DNA from 2 places in the Streptomyces sp. NPDC111507 genome. Region 1 is predicted to be linked to the other one. Evidence: riboswitches for the same ligand, from Rfam matches in the RefSeq annotation. Region 1 holds a riboswitch; the other holds the start of a gene.

Region 1 (6,247 bases):
TGTCGCCCGGCTTCAGCAGCGCGAACATCGCCGCCGCGTTGGCCTGGGCGCCCGAGTGGGGCTGCACGTTCGCGTGCTCGGCGCCGAAGAGCGCCTTGACGCGGTCGATGGCGATCTGCTCGACCACGTCGACGTGCTCGCAGCCGCCGTAGTAGCGGCGGCCCGGGTAGCCCTCGGCGTACTTGTTGGTCAGGACCGAGCCCTGGGCCTCCATGACCGCGACCGGAGCGAAGTTCTCCGAGGCGATCATCTCCAGGGTGGACTGCTGGCGGTGCAGCTCGGCGTCGACGGCGGCGGCGACGTCCGGGTCCAGCTCGTGCAGGGGCGTGTTCAGAAGCGACATCAGTCAGAAGTCCTTAAGAGCCGGAGAACTCGGTGTACTCGTCGGCGGAGAGCAGATCGGCCGGCTCGTCCGTGACGCGTACCTTGAACAGCCAGCCACCCTCGAAGGGGGCGGAGTTCACCAGCGACGGGTCGTCGACCACGTCCTGGTTGGCCTCCACGACCTCGCCGGTGACCGGCGCGTACAGGTCGCTGACCGACTTGGTCGACTCCAGTTCGCCGCAGGTCTCGCCCGCGGTCACCGTGTCACCGACCGCCGGAAGCTGGGCGTAGACGACATCGCCGAGCGCGTTGGCCGCGAACTCGGTGATGCCGACCGTCGAGACGCCGTCCTCGGCGACCGACAGCCACTCGTGCTCCTTGCTGTAGCGCAGCTGCTGGGGGTTGCTCATGGCCTGAATTCTCCTGTACGCGGGGGAGTGCGGATGAACGGGATGACCGAGTGGTCTTGGGATACGAGACGTGACACAGCGGCGTGCGTCACGTGGGCGCGCTGGACGGGGCCCTTTCGGCCCCGAAGCTCGGCCCCGAAGCTACTTCTGGCGCTTGTAGAACGGCAGCGCCACGACCTCGTAGGGCTCATGGCTGCCCCGGATGTCCACGCCGACCCCGGCCGTGCCCGGCGAGGCGTGCGCGGCGTCGACGTACGCCATCGCGATCGGCTTGCCCAGCGTCGGGGAGGGCGCGCCGGAGGTGACCTCGCCGATCACCTTGCCGTCGGCGACGACCGGGTACCCGGCGCGCGGCACGCGACGGCCCTCGGCGACAAGCCCGACGAGTACCCGCGGAGGGTTCTCCTCGGCGCGGGAGGCGGCCTCCTGGAGCGCGGCACGCCCCACGAAGTCCCCCTCCTTCTCGAACTTCACGACCCGCCCGAGCCCCGCGTCGAAGGGGGTGAGCGAGGTGGTCAGCTCATGCCCGTACAGCGGCATGCCCGCCTCCAGGCGCAGCGTGTCGCGGCAGGAGAGGCCGCAGGGGACGAGCCCGACGGGCGTGCCCGCGTCCGTCAGCGCCTGCCACAGCTTCTCCGCGTCGGACGGGGCCACGAACAGCTCGAAGCCGTCCTCGCCCGTGTAGCCCGTGCGGGCGATCAGCGCCGGGACGCCCGCGACGGTGCCCGGCAGGCCCGCGTAGTACTTCAGCCCGTCCAGGTCGGCGTCGGTCAGCGACTTGAGGATGCCGGGGGACTCGGGGCCCTGCACGGCGATCAGCGCGTACGCGTCGCGGTCGTCGCGCACGAGGGCGTCGAAGACGGCGGCACGCTCGGTCAGCGCGTCCAGCACCACCTGGGCGTTGGAGGCGTTCGCGACGACCATGTACTCGTTTTCGGCCAGCCGGTAGACGATCAGGTCGTCCAGGATGCCGCCGTCCTCCCGGCAGATCATCGTGTAGCGGGCGCGGCCGACGCCGACGGAGGCGATGTTGCCGACCAGCGCGTGGTTGAGCAGGGCGGCGGCCTGCGGTCCGGTGACCGTGATCTCGCCCATGTGCGACAGGTCGAAGAGACCGGCCCGGGTGCGCACGGCGAGGTGCTCGTCGCGCTCGGAGCCGTAGCGCAGGGGCATGTCCCAGCCCGCGAAGTCGGTCATCGTCGCGCCGAGCGAGCGATGCAGGGCATCGAGCGCGGTGAGACGGGGTGCGTTACTGCTCATCGGTGGGGCTCCCAAGGCATGACGGCGAGGTCGTTCCTCCCCATCTGTCATCGGAACCTGAGAGGTTCATCACGACCCCGCGAACGGAGGTCCTGACTTGCACCTTGGGTGGAGCCGCTGGACAGCGGCCCGCTTTTCAGATGTGCCTCGCCCGCGCGGTAACGGGGCCTGAGAGATTCAAGGGAGGGACTTGCTCCTTCGGCGCCCGGGTACCCGAAGGTTCCCGGAACTCTCCCGCGCGGATTCAAGCGGCCGGTATGCAGTTGGCGGGCACATCATCGCACGCGCCGTCCGATCATGGCAGTCCGCATCTGTAACCGGCCTGTGGCAGTCCGCGTACGGAAACGAGAGACACCGCGCATTACCTTCTCTTTACACTCGACGGGGATGGGACTCCAGACCCAAGGGGAGGACGATCACGGTGAACAGGACCACGGCGTACGCCACGACCTCGGGCCTCGCGCTGCCCGAGCAGCCCGGTGCCCCGGCCAGGACCCGGGAGACGTGCGGAGCGCTGCCGACGGCCGTCGTCCGCGACCTCAGAGAGCGCGCGGGACACTCTCCGCACGGTCTGCACTTCGCGGCGGCCGACGTCGTCGTGGTCACCGGACTGCCGGGCAGCGGCAAGTCCACCCTGATGCGCCGCGCCGTCGAGGGCCCGCGCATCGACTCCCAGGACACCCGGGACCGCTGGGACGAGCGGACGGGCGGCCGGCTGCCGTACGCCGCCTACCGGCCCCTCGTCCGCCTCGCGCACTACGCGGGCCTGCGTCGCGCCCTGCGCTCCGGTGCCGGGCTCGTCGTCCACGACTGCGGTGCGCAGGCCTGGGTGCGCCGCTGGCTCGCCCGCGAGGCCCAGCGCCGCGGCGGCACCCTCCACCTGCTGCTGCTCGACGTCGCGCCCCGCACGGCGCTGGAGGGCCAGCGTGAGCGCGGCCGGGGCGTGTCGCGATACGCGTTCGCCCGTCACCGGGGCGCGGTCGCCCGGTTGCTGCGCTCCGTCGAGCGGGGCGACCTGCCGGAGGGCTGCGGCTCGGCGGTGCTCCTCGACCGGGACGCGGCGGACGTACTGCGGCGGATCGGCTTCGGTGACTGAGAAACGGCCGCGAGTGGCCGAGAGCAGTCGAGAGGCGCCGCGAGCGGTCGGGAAGTCGTACAGGCCCACTAACCTTTCCAGCCAGAACACCAGAACAGTGGTTCACCGCAGGCGGTAGACAGGTAGACAGATGGACATCCCCGACTTCCCGGACTTCTCGGTACCGGCGTACCCGCAACCCGGCCCCCACCCCCACTCGCACGGCGGCTGGCCGGGCAACGAACTGGAGGAGGTGCTCTCCGCGTCCCTCGGAGTGCCCTCGGCCGGCGGCCGCATCGTCGAGGTCCTCGGCCGCAGCTTCGTCTGGGTGCCGCTGCCCAACGGCGGCGGACCGCACGCGGGATCCCTCGACCTGCCCACCCTGGAGATCGAGGGCCAGGCGTACGTGCCGGTCTTCAGCTCCGAGGAGCAGTTCCGCCAGGTCGCCGGCAGCCATCTGTCGTACACGATCGCGCCCGCCGTCGAGTTCGCCCGCGGGCTGCCCCCGCAGGTCGGTATCGCGATCAACCCGGACGGGGTGGTCGGCGTGCCGCTGCCGCCCCTCGCGGTCGCCGAGCTGTGCCGGACCGGGCGCACCCCGCTGGACGGGCCCACGAGCGGTGGCCGGGTGAAGCTCTACGAGCCCGACTGGCAGGACGACCCGGTGGACTTCTTCGCCGCCGCCTCGGCCGAGTTCGCGGCGACGGGAGTCGTCCTGACCGCCCGCCGCTGTCTGGCCAGCATCGAGGGCGACGACCCGGTCATGTTCGTCGGGGTCGAACTCTCCGTGTGGGAGGGAGACCTCCGGACGCTCCCCATGGACGCCCTCGCCCGCGCCCTCGCCCGCGTCGCGGTCAAGTGGCCGGTGAACCTGGTCCTCCTCGACGTCGCCCAGGACCCGGTGGCCGACTGGATGCGCGCCCAGGTGCGGCCCTTCTACCAGCAGGCCCGGTAGAAGCGCCCCGAAAGGGGCGCGAGGCTGCGACCCTTGTGCGGCTCCGCCGCGTGGGCGCGCCCGGCCACGAACAAGCCGCGGCCTCCCGACCGCAACGGGTCCCGAGCTCTCAACGGCTCCCCCGGCGGAGCGCATTCGCCGCTTAAGCTGGTTTCATGGCTCGGCCGGGGTTCGGCCGAGGTGTTGGTCGACGTCATGATTTCTTCGCGAAGGGGCGGTTGAAGGTGAGCGCGTCGGGCACGGCCGCGGCCGGTCAGGTCGAGCACATGCTGCGCCAGGTGACGCCCGGGCGTTACGACGCCTACGAGGCGCTCCTTCGCGCGCTCGCGACCCCGTCGTCCGGCCAGGTGTGGATGCTGCTCTGGCACGGCCAGGCCGGCTCTCCGGACGCCCAGTACGGGAACATGGAGGTGGAGGGCTTCGGCTACGCGCCGTGCGTCACCTCCGCCCAGGAACTCTCGGCCAGCGGCTGGAACCGGTCGTACGAGGTCGTCGACGGTCTCGACGTGGCCCGCACCCTCTACCCCGACCACTTCGGGCTCTGGCTCAATCCGCACGCCCCGGGCGGCGGGGTCGGCATCCCATGGCTCGATCTGCGCAGAATCGCGGCGGGTCTGGAGCGCCAGCCCGCCGGTCCGCTGCGACTGTCCGAACCCGGCATCGAGATCCCGCAGTTCTACGCCCTGCTCACGCAGAACGCTCATCGCACCACCGCCGTGCGCTCGCTGCGCCGCGCCTGGGTGCAGCCGGCGCTCGGGGCGCCGTATCTGGCCATCGGGCTGGACGTCTACGACACTTCGCCGCCCGCCGTCGACTCGGTGCGGGCGATGATGCAGCAGTCCATCGGCGCGGTTCCGGACGGGCTGCCCGTGTCGACCGTCGCGATGTCGGACGAGTACGACCCGGTGGCGATGTGGCTGCGCGCCAACGCGCGGCCGTTCTACGACCGCGAGGCCCACGCGGCTCCCGCGGCCCCCGCCCAGGCTCCGATGGCGGGTGGGTACGGCTATCCACCGGCACCCGGCGGATACTGATCCGCCGTCCGGTGGACTGTGAAGGATCGGCACGGGTCCTTCACCGCGGCTCTGCATTTCTTCGCGCGTAGATGGCGAGGGAACGTCCGGGTAATGCCCGTATTAACCTCCGGAGTCCCAACTGTCCCGTGTCCGACCCCCGTTACCCGCCGTCCGGATAACGGAACCCCCCTGACAGCATCACGTTTACGCATCCATTCACCGTCAAGTCTGGCTACAGATCGCCGAGGCGTTGAAGACTCCCGCTCCAGGGGGTTTAGCCCCTGTGTACGACGGACTGATCACGCCGCTACAAGCGGCACGTGTGGGCCGGCTACCGCCGGTTGAGAGGGGTCCCTGCCACGATGACGGCACCATTGCACGAGCCGACCACGGACGCGACACCGAGTGCGGCCGAAGAAGCGGCGGCTGCCGCCGCCGGCGAGAAGGTCGTGCAGGGACGTTCCCTGGGCCGGATTGCCTGGGAGCGCCTGAAGAGGGACAAGCTCGCCCTGACCGGCGGCATCGTCGTGCTCGTCCTCATCGTGATCGCCCTGCTGGCGCCAGTGATCACCCACCTGCTCGGTCAGGACCCGGACACCTTCAACGAGAAGCTGATCGACCCTCTGTTCGGCACCCCCACGGGGTCATTGGGCGGCATCAGCGGTGACCACCTGCTGGGCGTCGAGCCCGTCAACGGCCGCGACATCCTCGCCCGCATCCTCTACGGGGCTCGCGTCTCGCTCCTGGTGGGCTTCCTCTCCGCCGTCGTCGCGGTCGTCCTCGGCACCGTGCTCGGCATCCTGGCGGGCTTCTTCGGAGGCTGGGTGGACTCGCTCATCAGCCGCGTGATGGACGGCCTGCTGGCCTTCCCGCAACTCCTGTTCACGATCGCCCTGGTCTCGGTGATGCCGAACGACATGCTGGGCCTGTCCGGCTCCAACGTGCGCGTGTTCGTGATGATCCTGGTCATCGGATTCTTCGGCTGGCCCTACATCGGACGCGTGGTGCGCGGCCAGACGCTCTCGATGCGTGAGCGCGAGTACGTCGAGGCCGCCCGTTCGCTGGGCGCCGGGCGCTTCTACATCCTGTTCAAGGAACTGCTGCCCAACCTGGTCGCGCCGATCATCGTCTACACGACGATGATGATCCCCACGAACATCCTCACCGAGGCGGCACTCAGCTTCCTGGGCGTGGGCGTCAAGCCGCC
Region 2 (6,247 bases), on a different contig from region 1:
TGTGTGAACGAGCTCGATGTCGTAGGTGTCCGGGTCGAAATGCCCTCCAACCAACCGATCGTGCTCCTGCGTGAAGTGGGAGGCGACCGCTACCTCCCCATCTGGATCGGACCGGGGGAGGCGACGGCGATCGCCTTCGCCCAGCAGGGCATGGCCCCCGCGCGACCGCTGACCCACGACCTGTTCAAGGACGTGCTGGAAGCCGTCGGCCAGGAGCTCACCGAGGTGCGCATCACTGATCTGCGCGAGGGGGTCTTCTACGCGGAGCTGGTGTTCGCCAGCGGGGTCGAGGTCAGTGCCCGTCCGTCCGACGCCATAGCGCTGGCGCTGCGCACCGGGACGCCGATCTACGGCAGTGACGGTGTGCTCGACGACGCCGGCATCGCGATCCCGGACGAGCAGGAGGACGAGGTGGAGAAGTTCCGCGAGTTCCTCGACCAGATCTCGCCCGAGGACTTCGGGACCAACAGCCAGTGAGGGGACCGATCGCCCGAAGGCGGGCGGTCGGACACCCGGGCTCGGGAGCAGGCAGTGGCGCACACCCCTGGCGAGCCGCTGGATCGCAGGACTCCGGGGCGGCAATTGCCCGTGGCCCGTGTGGCGCGCTGCGGCCCGCTCCGAGAGCATTCGGCTAGCCTTTCCCCGCGGTGGGACACGGGAAACCACTCCTAGGGTGATTATCACTCGGCGTGCCGAGTGTGGCGATCGTTGACGCACCCCCGGTGACTGCCTACCGTCGAGAGGGCAGGTCAAGGACGGAGGTCGGCGTGAGAAGCAGCGGCGACGGTACGGCTGGGGGTGCCCCCGGACGAAGTCTGGGGGAGAGCGGCCCGTACCCTCCCCCAAGCTCTCGGCTCAGCTCGAGCAGGGGGTACCCCCATCACGGCAGCGCGGCCGATCACATTCCGCAGCGGCCGACAGCGGTGCCTGGTGAGTCCGGTGAGGGTGGGGCGGCTGCCGAGGAGATCGGCTACCGCGGTCCTACGGCGTGTGCCGCCGCGGGCATCACCTACCGGCAGTTGGACTACTGGGCCAGGACTGGTCTGGTCGAACCGAGCGTGCGGCCCGCCTATGGGTCGGGGACCCAGCGGCTCTATAGCTTCCGGGATGTCGTCGTCCTGAAGATCGTGAAGCGGTTCCTCGACACGGGAGTGTCGTTGCAGAACATCCGCACCACGGTCCAGCACCTCAGGGAACGCGGCTTCCGGGACCTGGAGCGGATGACGCTGATGAGCGACGGCGCGACCGTCTATGAATGCTCCTCGCCCGACGAGGTCCACGCCCTGTTGCAGGGCGGTCAGGGCGTCTTCGGGATCGCCGTGGGCGTGGTGTGGCGGGACGTCGAGAGCGCGCTCTCGCAGTTGCACGGGGAGCGTGTGGACACGGGCGAGACACTCGTCGGGCACAACCCGACGGACGAGCTGGCGCGTCGGCGCAATCGGGCCGTCTGAGGTCCGCGGAGGCATTGTCAGTGGCGTAGGGCAGCATCGGACATGTGAGAACCGCGCCTACGATCCTGCATCTCGACATGGATGCCTTCTTCGCCTCGGCGGAGCAGGCAGCCAAGCCGAGCCTGCGCGGGAAGGCCGTCGTCGTGGGCGGGCTCGGACCCCGCGGAGTCGTCTCGACCGCCTCCTACGAGGCACGGGTGTTCGGGGTGCACTCGGCGATGCCCATGGCCCAGGCACGTCGCCTGGCGCCGAACGCCGCGTATCTCGTGCCCCGCTTCACGCTCTACCGGGAGGTCAGCGAGCAGGTGATGGGGCTGCTGGGGGCGTTGTCGCCGCTGGTGGAGCCGCTGAGCCTGGACGAGGCGTTCGTCGATCTGGAGGCGGGGGAAGCGGCCTGGGACGAGGCTTCCGCGCGGCTGGTCGGGGCGAAGCTGCGCGCGGACATCCGGGCCGTGACGGGGCTGACGGGTTCGGTGGGGCTCGCAGCGTCCAAGATGCTCGCCAAGATCGCTTCGGAGCAGGCGAAGCCCGACGGTCTCGTGGTCATAGAACCTGGGACGGAACGCGCGCTGCTGGGGCCGATGTCGGTGCGGACGCTGCCGGGTGTCGGGCCCGCGACCGGGGACCATCTGCGGCGGGCCGGGATCACCACGGTCGACGAGATCGCCGAGGCGGGCGAGGACGAACTCGTACGGCTGGTGGGGAAGGCGCACGGGCACGCGCTGTACGCGATGGCGCTGGCGCACGACGAGCGGCCCGTGGTGGCCGAGCGGGAGACGAAGTCCGTGTCGGTGGAGGACACGTACGACGTGGACATCCACGACCGGATGCGGGTCGGCCTGGAGGTGCAGCGGCTCGCCGACCGGTGTGTGCGGCGGTTGCGGGATGCGGGGCTGTCCGGGCGGACCATCGTGCTGAAGGTGCGGAGGTACGACTTCTCGACGCTGACCCGGTCGGAGACGCTGCGGGGGCCGACGGACGACCCCGGCGTCGTACGGGAGGCTGCCGCGCGGCTTCTGGAGGCGGTGGACACGACCGGGGGCGTGCGGCTGCTGGGGGTCGGCGTCTCGGGGCTCGCGGACTACACGCAGGAGGACCTTTTCGCCCAGGCCCAGGCTCAGGCGCAAGCGGAGGCGGAGGCCGCCGCGGGGGAGGCGGCGGTGCTGGAGCATCCGGACGAGGACGGGGCGGAGGAAGTAGCTGCCGAGCAGACGCCGGCTGCCGAGCGCCGGTGGCCTGCGGGGCATGACGTGCGGCATGCGGAGTACGGGCACGGATGGGTGCAGGGGAGCGGGCTCGGGAGGGTGACCGTGCGGTTCGAGACGCCTTACTCCGAGCCGGGGCGTGTGCGGACGTTTCGTACGGATGATGTCGCGTTGGAGTTGGCTGATCCGTTGCCGTTGGTGATGGGGGCCGTGTGCGATCGCCGCGGGGGGTGAGGTCGGCGCTGCGGGCGGTATGTGGCTGGTCGCGGCCACGCGGCGGAGCCGCATGATGTCAGAGCCCCGCGCCCCTGGAGGGGCGCGTCAGCGGGGCGCAAACCGAGAAGTCACCCTTCGTCCGTGCCTGCCAGGCGGCCGAAGTCGCGGTCCGGGGGTGGGGACGGGGGTGTCACGTCCAGGCCGTAGTGGTGGTAGAGCTGGAGTTCCTGTTCGGGGGAGAGGTGGCGGCCCACGCCGAAGTCGGGGGCGTCCTTGATCAGGGCACGGTCGAAGGGGACACGCAGCGTGCCCTCGACGACTTCGCTGGGCTCCAGGGGGACGAAGGCGTCCCTGCTGAACAGGCCCGTCCGTATGGCGGCCCACTCCGGGACGCCGGTCGCGTCGTCGAGATAGACCTCGTCGACCGTGCCGATCTTGGCGCCGTTGCGGTCGAGCGCCTTGCGGCCGATCAGGTTGCGCGGATCGATGTCGGTCTGCACGGTCCCTCCACTCGCTAGCAACTCATCCGTAAGCACTACAAAAGAGCACATTCGGGAAGGTGGCCACTCGAAAGCTCGTACGTTGTCCTCGCTGGTAGGCTGGCAAGCGGCTGCTGACCCCGTGCGGGAGAGTCCTCCAGACATCACCGGAGGCGCCGAAGGAGCAAATCCTCCCCGGAATCTCTCAGGCACACGTACCGCACGGACGAGGTCACTCTGGAAAGCAGGGCGGGTGTCGAAGGCCTCCGCCCTCACCGACGGTGAAAGCCGGGTCGCAGCGAGCGGGCGGGCCGGTGAAGCTCTCAGGTTGAGATGACAGAGGGGGAGGCCGTCGGGGTACCCGCGCCGTGGTGCCCCTCGAAGGTCGTGTCAGACCAGGAGGCCTCCGCAATGACCGCCCATCGCATTCCGCTCTCCGAGCTCGAACAGGGAATCCCCTTCGAGCAGCGCCACATCGGGCCCGACCCCGAGGCGCGGGCCAAGATGCTCGCGCAGGTCGGGTACGGCTCGCTCGACGAGCTGACGGCCGCCGCGGTGCCGGACGTCATCAAGAACGCCGAGGCGCTGGAGCTGCCGGGCGCGCGCACCGAGGCCGAGGTACTGGCCGAGCTGCGCTCCCTCGCGGACCGCAACCAGGTGCTCGACTCGATGATCGGCCTCGGCTACTACGGCACGTTCACGCCGCCGGTGATCCTGCGCAACGTCATGGAGAACCCGGCCTGGTACACCGCGTACACGCCGTACCAGCCGGAGATCTCCCAGGGGCGGCTCGAAGCGCTGCTGAACTTCCAGACCGTCGTCGCCGAGCTGACCGGGCTGCCCACCTCCGGTGCCTCGCTGCTCGACGAGGGCACCGCCGCCGCCGAGGCGATGTCGCTGTCCCGGCGCATGGGCAAGAACAAGAAGGGCCTCTTCCTGGTCGACGCGGACACCCTGCCGCAGACCGTCGCCGTCATCGAGACCCGCGCGGAGCCGACCGGCGTCGAGATCGTCGTCGCCGACCTGGGCGAGGGCATCCCCGCCGAGATCGCCGGGCGTGAGATCAACGGCGTGCTGATCCAGTACCCGGGTGCCTCCGGCGCCGTACGCGACCTGAAGCCCGTCATCGAGCAGGCGCACGAGCTCGGCGCGGTCGTCACGGTCGCCGCCGACCTGCTCGCCCTCACGCTGCTCGCCTCGCCCGGTGAGCTCGGCGCCGACATCGCGATCGGTACGACCCAGCGCTTCGGCGTGCCGATGGGCTTCGGCGGTCCGCACGCCGGATACATGGCGGTGCGTGAGACGTTCGCGCGCAGCCTGCCCGGCCGGCTGGTGGGCGTCTCCGTGGACGCCGACGGACACAAGGCGTACCGGCTCGCCCTGCAGACGCGGGAGCAGCACATCCGCCGCGAGAAGGCGACCAGCAACATCTGCACGGCGCAGGTGCTTCTCGCGGTGATGGCCGGCATGTACGCCGTCTACCACGGTCCCGAGGGTCTGCGGACCATCGCGCGGCGTACGCACCGGTACGCCACGATCCTCGCCGCGGGCCTGACGGCCGGCGGGGTCGAGGTCGTGCACGGCGCCTACTTCGACACGCTGACCGCGCGGGTGCCGGGCCGCGCCGCCGAGGTCGTGGCGGGCGCGCGCAGCGGAGGCGTCAACCTCCACCTCGTCGACGCCGACCACGTGTCGATCGCCTGCGACGAGACCACCGCCCGCAAGCAGGTGGGCGCTGTCTGGACCGCGTTCGGTGTCGACGGTGACATCGAGGCGCTGGACGCCGTCGCCGAGGACACGCTGCCCGCCGCGCTGCTGCGCACCGACGACTACCTCACACACCCGGTCTTCCACCAGTACCGCTCCGAGACCGCGATGCTGCGCTACCTGCGCAAGCTGTCCGACCGCGACTACGCGCTCGACCGCGGCATGATCCCGCTGGGCTCCTGCACCATGAAGCTCAACGCGACCACCGAGATGGAGCCGGTCACCTGGCCCGAGTTCGGCCAGCTGCACCCCTTCGTGCCCGCCGAGCAGGCGCAGGGCTATCTCACCCTCATCCAGGAGCTGGAGGAGCGGCTCGCCGAGGTCACCGGGTACGACAAGGTGTCGCTCCAGCCGAACGCGGGCTCCCAGGGCGAGCTGGCCGGGCTGCTGGCCGTACGCGGCTACCACCGGGCCAACGGCGATGACCAGCGCACGGTCTGCCTGATCCCGTCCTCCGCGCACGGCACGAACGCCGCGAGTGCGGTGATGGCCGGCATGAAGGTCGTCGTCGTGAAGACCGCCGGGGACGGCGAGATCGACGTCGCGGACCTGCGCTCGAAGATCGAGCAGCACCGCGACGAGCTCGCGGTGCTGATGATCACGTACCCCTCGACGCACGGTGTGTTCGAGGAGCACGTCGCCGACATCTGCGCGCAGGTGCACGAGGCGGGCGGGCAGGTGTACGTCGACGGCGCCAACCTCAACGCGCTGGTGGGCCTCGCCAAGCCGGGCCACTTCGGCGGTGACGTCTCCCACCTGAACCTGCACAAGACGTTCTGCATCCCGCACGGCGGCGGCGGTCCGGGCGTGGGCCCGGTCGGCGTACGCGCGCACCTGGCGCCGTACCTGCCGAACCACCCGCTGCAGCCCGCGGCCGGCCCCGAGACCGGCGTGGGACCGATCTCCGCCGCTCCCTGGGGCTCGGCGGGCATTCTGCCCATCTCCTGGGCGTACGTTCGTCTCATGGGCGGCGAGGGCCTCAAGCGGGCCACGCAGGTGGCGGTGCTGTCCGCGAACTACATCGCCAAGCGCCTGGAGCCGCACTTCCCGGTGCTCTACACCGGTCCCGGCGGGCTCGTCGCGCACGAGTGCATCATCGATCTGCGTCCGCTGACCAAGGCGACCGGCG

Evidence for each region. Region 1 has a riboswitch for glycine ahead of gcvT (glycine cleavage system aminomethyltransferase GcvT). Riboswitches for the same ligand answer to the same signal wherever they lie in the genome.
Region 2: another riboswitch for glycine. It lies ahead of gcvP (aminomethyl-transferring glycine dehydrogenase); the one in region 1 lies ahead of gcvT (glycine cleavage system aminomethyltransferase GcvT).

The regions. Positions count from the first base shown of each region.
Region 1 covers NZ_JBVKBU010000017.1:43,017-49,263, forward strand. Annotated here, with positions in the region: gene glyA (serine hydroxymethyltransferase) at 1-343, opposite strand, end outside; gene gcvH (glycine cleavage system protein GcvH) at 357-734, opposite strand; gene gcvT (glycine cleavage system aminomethyltransferase GcvT) at 876-1,994, opposite strand; glycine riboswitch at 2,029-2,140, opposite strand; glycine riboswitch at 2,141-2,241, opposite strand; gene ACZ7M2_RS42335 (AAA family ATPase) at 2,410-3,090, shown strand; gene ACZ7M2_RS42340 (enhanced serine sensitivity protein SseB C-terminal domain-containing protein) at 3,221-4,024, shown strand; gene ACZ7M2_RS42345 (enhanced serine sensitivity protein SseB C-terminal domain-containing protein) at 4,249-5,058, shown strand; gene ACZ7M2_RS42350 (ABC transporter permease) at 5,403-6,247, shown strand, end outside.
Region 2 covers NZ_JBVKBU010000012.1:7,634-13,880, forward strand. Annotated here, with positions in the region: gene ACZ7M2_RS35930 (bifunctional nuclease family protein) at 4-477, shown strand; gene ACZ7M2_RS35935 (MerR family transcriptional regulator) at 768-1,451, shown strand; gene ACZ7M2_RS35940 (DNA polymerase IV) at 1,496-2,890, shown strand; gene ACZ7M2_RS35945 (PRC-barrel domain-containing protein) at 3,001-3,372, opposite strand; glycine riboswitch at 3,487-3,582, shown strand; gene gcvP (aminomethyl-transferring glycine dehydrogenase) at 3,763-6,247, shown strand, end outside.